One region of the Streptomyces sp. NPDC001714 genome, then DNA from elsewhere that is predicted to be linked to it. Evidence: riboswitches for the same ligand, from Rfam matches in the RefSeq annotation. Region 1 holds a riboswitch; the other holds the start of a gene.

Evidence for each region. A riboswitch is a leader RNA that binds a small molecule or an ion and turns the genes downstream of it on or off. The one in region 1 is predicted to bind S-adenosylmethionine.
Region 2: another riboswitch for S-adenosylmethionine. It lies ahead of ACFY0P_RS28290 (amino acid ABC transporter permease); the one in region 1 lies ahead of ACFY0P_RS17240 (aminotransferase class V-fold PLP-dependent enzyme).

What each region holds. Positions count from the first base shown of each region.
Region 1 covers NZ_JBIAUL010000006.1:90,487-92,678, reverse strand. The annotation lists gene ACFY0P_RS17240 (aminotransferase class V-fold PLP-dependent enzyme) at 17-1,378, opposite strand; SAM riboswitch class IV at 1,560-1,676, opposite strand; gene trpD (anthranilate phosphoribosyltransferase) at 2,072-2,192, opposite strand, start outside.
Region 2 covers NZ_JBIAUL010000011.1:284,227-286,418, forward strand. The annotation lists gene ACFY0P_RS28285 (amino acid ABC transporter ATP-binding protein) at 1-447, opposite strand, end outside; gene ACFY0P_RS28290 (amino acid ABC transporter permease) at 444-1,424, opposite strand; SAM riboswitch class IV at 1,815-1,923, opposite strand; gene ACFY0P_RS28295 (glutathione S-transferase C-terminal domain-containing protein) at 2,001-2,192, opposite strand, start outside.

The sequences.
Region 1 (2,192 bases):
CTGAGGTCGGTCTGGATCACACCGCCGGGACGCAGCGGCCGTCCTCCGTGCGGTACGTCCACTTGGCGCCGTCGGCGACCAGTTCCCGCACCGCGTTCACGAAGCGCTCCACGTGCTCGTCCGGCGTTCCCGCCCCGAAGCTCACCCGGATCGCGTTGAGGGACTTCTCGCCCGGTGCCGCCTCCGGCGCCCCGCACTCGCCCTGGGTCTGGGGGTCGGAGCCCAGCAGGGTCCTGACCAGCGGGTGGGCGCAGAAGAGGCCGTCGCGGACGCCGATGCCGTACTCGGCGGAGAGCGCGGCGGCGAAGTGGGAGCTGTTCCAGCCGTCCACCACGAAGCTGATCACGCCGACGCGGGGGGCGTCGTCGCCGAAGAGGGAGAGGACCCGGACCTCGGGGACCTCGGCCAGCCCCGCCCGCACCTTCTCGATCAGGTGCCGCTCGCGGGCGACCAGGGTGTCGAAGCCGGCCTCGCTGAGTGCCTTGCAGGCGGACGCGATGGAGTAGGCGCCGATGACGTTGGGCGACCCGGCCTCGTGCCGCGCCGCGCTCTCGTGCCACTCCACGGCCACCCCCCCGTCCTCGCGCCGGGTGACCTTGCGGCTGGCGCCGCCGCCCGCGAGGTACGGCTCGGCCGCCTGCAGCCAGTCGGCGCGGCCGGCCAGGACGCCGGAGCCGAAGGGGGCGTACAGCTTGTGACCGGAGAAGGCGACCCAGTCGACGTCCAGGTCCCGGACGGAGACAGGGTGGTGCGGGGCCAGCTGGGCGGCGTCCAGGACGATCCGGGCGCCGTGCGCGTGCGCGGCGGCCGCGAGCTGCCGGACGGGCCACAGCTCGCCGGTGACGTTGGACGCGCCGGTGACGCAGACCAGGGCCGGGCCGTGCGGGTCCCGGTCGGCGAGGGCGCGTTCCAGGGTCTCGACGGCCTGCCGCGGGGTGCGGGGGGCGTTGAGGTAGGTGACCCGGGCGTCCTGCCACGGCAGCAGGGAGGCGTGGTGCTCGGTCTCGAAGACGAAGACCTGGCAGTCGGCGGGGAGGGCGCGGGCCAGGAGGTTCAGGGAGTCCGTCGTCGAGCGGGTGAAGACGAGCTGGTCGTCGGGGCGGCAGTCGAGGAACTCGGCGACGGTGCGGCGGGCGTTCTCGAAGAGGTCCGTGGAGAGCTGGGAGAGGTAGCCGGCACCGCGGTGGACGCTTCCGTAGTAGGGCGCGTACGCCGCCACGTCGTCCCAGACCCGCTGGAGGGCTGGGGCGCTGGCCGCGTAGTCGAGGGCGGCGTAGGTGACCTCGCCGCCGGTGACGAGCGGGACGGTGACATCACGGCCCAGAACGGGCAGCGGGGAACAAACGGACTGGGCGGAGGCAGCGGTGGAGACGGACATGGCGGAACTCCCGTGAGAGGCGTGGCGGAATCACCGTGCGAGCGCGCGGACGACCGCGGCTCCAGCACGGGGAAAGAGAAAAAGGGGATGCAAAGGGATGCGGAGGCGGGGCTCTGCGGCCCTATCGCATTCGCTTGCTCACGGAAGACTCCTCGACGACCAGGACCCCTGGTGTACGAGGGGTCCGCGCTTGCCGCAGACCTCGCTGCCTGCGGCCTGGTCTTCACCCGGGGCACCCCGCCACGGACGGAGGGTTGCCGGACAGTCGGCCGGGGCCTCATGACTGTCACTCATGACCTGGGAAGAAACGTAGGTGAAGTGATCGCGGCCGCGCAACTCCTGTCCGGATGACGGGACGGGCGCGAGGACGGCTCGGCACCGCCGGGAAGGCCGTTCATGGTTGCGCGCCGTTGCGGCGGAAAACATGACCGGCCAGCGGAAGAGACCAGGCAGAAGACCCGACCGGAAGAGGAAGCGGCGACGACTCCCCGTGCGGGACGGCCGTGCCCGTGCGCAGTCAGACACCGCCGAGAAGGGTGTGTGCGCGCTCGCCGTTGCGGCGGAGAAGAAGGTGCACGCCGGTCCATTGTCAGCGGCACCGTGCCGGCGTCCTCTTTCCGCCGCAACGGCGATCGGCCGCGACGGCGGGGCCCGGCGGTGCCGGACCCCGTCCCAGCCGCCTGGGCCGGCCCCCTACTTGTTCGTCGCCGCCGCCCAGCGCTCCAGGACCAGCTTGGCCGCACCCGAGTCGATCGACTCGGCCGCCCTGTCCATGCCGGCGCGGAGCTGCTCGGCCAGGGTCCCGGCGGCCGGG
Region 2 (2,192 bases), on a different contig from region 1:
GCCGAGGCCGACGCGTTCGAGGAGTTCCTTGGCCAGCGCCTGGGCTTCGGGCTTGGTCAGCTTTCCGGTGGCGACGGGGGCCGCCGCCACGTTGTCCAGCACGGTCAGGTGCGGGAAGAGGTTGAAGTTCTGGAAGACGAAGCCGATCCGGCTGCGCTGGCCGAGAATGGTCCGCTCGCTCAGCTCCTTCAGCCGGTCGCCCTGCCGCTTCACCCCGATCAGCTCGTCGTTGATGCTGACGTAGCCGATCTCGGGCTTCTCCAGGTGGTTGATGACCCTGAGGAGCGTGGACTTGCCGGAGCCGGACGGCCCGAGGATGACGGTGACCTCGCCGGGGCGGATGGTCAGGTCGACGCCGTCGAGGACGCGGTGGGCGCCGTACCACTTGTGGACGTCGTGGATCTCCAGGGCGGCGGGGACCGTCTCCAGGGTGTCGGTGGTGCTCATACGGCGGCCTCCCGGCGGACGCGGGCGCGCAGGTCGGTCAGGCCGGCCCGCAGTCTCTGCAAGGGCGTCGGCGGCAGGGAGCGGGTGGCACCCCGGGCGTAGTACCGCTCGACGTAGAACTGGATCACGGAGACGACGCTGGTGAGGATCAGGTACCAGGCGGTGACCACCAGCAGCAGCGGCACGATGTCGCCGGGGTAGGTGGAGCCCATGCTCTGCGCGGTGCCGAAGAGGTCGAGCAGTGAGACGTAGAAGACCAGCGAGGTGCTCTTGATCAGACCGATGAGCTGGTTGACGTAGTTCGGGATGATCGACCTGAGCGCCTGCGGGAAGACGATCTTCCGGAACTGGTAGCCCTTGGGCAGACCGAGTGCGGCGGCCGCCTCGTGCTGGCCCTGGTCCACGGAGAGGATGCCGCCGCGGACCACCTCGGCCGCGTAGGCCGCCTCGTTGAGGCTGAGGCCGATGACGGCGATGGCCATGTCGGTGGCGAGCTTCGACTCGTCGAAGGAGAAGAAGGCCGGACCGAACGGGACGCCGACGCTCAACGTCTTGTACAGGGCGCTGAAGTTGTAGAGGAAGAGCAGCACCACGATGAGCGGGATGGAGCGCAGCGCCCAGACGTACGTCCAGCTGACCGCGCGCAGCACCGGGCTCCTGGAGAGCCGGGCCAGGGCCAGCAGGATGCCGCCGATGAGGCCCAACACCGCGCTGTACGCGGTGACTTCGAGGGTGATGACCAGTCCGTCGAGAATGGTCGGCCGCAGGAACCAGTAGCCCCAGCGGTCCCACTGGTAGAAGGGGTTGGTCACCAGTCCGTGCGCGAACTGGGCGACCAGGACGAGGACGACGGCGGTGGCGATCCAGCGTCCCGGCCGACGCAACGGTAGAACTCGCTGGGCGGCGAGGGATTTTGGTGGTTCGTCAGCGGCGGACGGCACCTCGGGGGCGATGGTGGCGCCTGGGGGTTCACTCATGGCGGGCTCCGGCGGAGTCGGACACCCACGTGTCCCACGGCGGGGGGCCGCGCGCCGGGCCGTGTTCGGGCACGGCTCGGTGCGCGGGGGCGCGCGGGGCACGGGGGCTGGGCGGACGGCGGCACACCGGGCGGCCGGTGTTTCGACGGGGACGCTGGGGTGCGGAGCTGCGGGAAACCGGCGGAAAGGCCTGGTCAGACCCGACAGCGGGCACAGCCCGGTGCGGTACACGCGCTACACAGGGCGCTGTTGACACGGAGCAGGTCGACGGCACGGTCGGCGACGAGCGGGCTCGGGTACGGGCGTACGCAGCCCTCGGCGCGGCGCTGGGCCGTCCTGGGAGCTGCGTACATGTCCGTCACCTGTCACTGTTCTGTCGGCCCCGGCGGGGCCTCGCGCTTACCGAATCGCCGTCGGTCCGGTCGTCACCTGGGGCACCCCACCGCGATGCGAGGGTTGCCGGTCAGCAAGCCAGGGCTTGATGCTGACGCTCATGACCGTTCTGGTCCGTAAGTAACGCAGTTGCCCGAACGAATGTCAACGCCTGTCCGACTGGCGGGACGGTTCGGGCGCCTCTCACCTGCGCGGAACGCCGGGAGCGTCGGCGGCGTGGCCCGCCCAGTCCAGGATCTGGACGGCCGCGCCGGCGGCTTCCAGGCCCTGGCAACGGCCGTGGTGGCGGCGGGCGATGCCGTCGAGGTCGAGGTGGGCGCCGAAGGCCGGGTGGGCCGCCAGCCGCCGGGCGTAGGCCCACAGCACCGGGTGGCC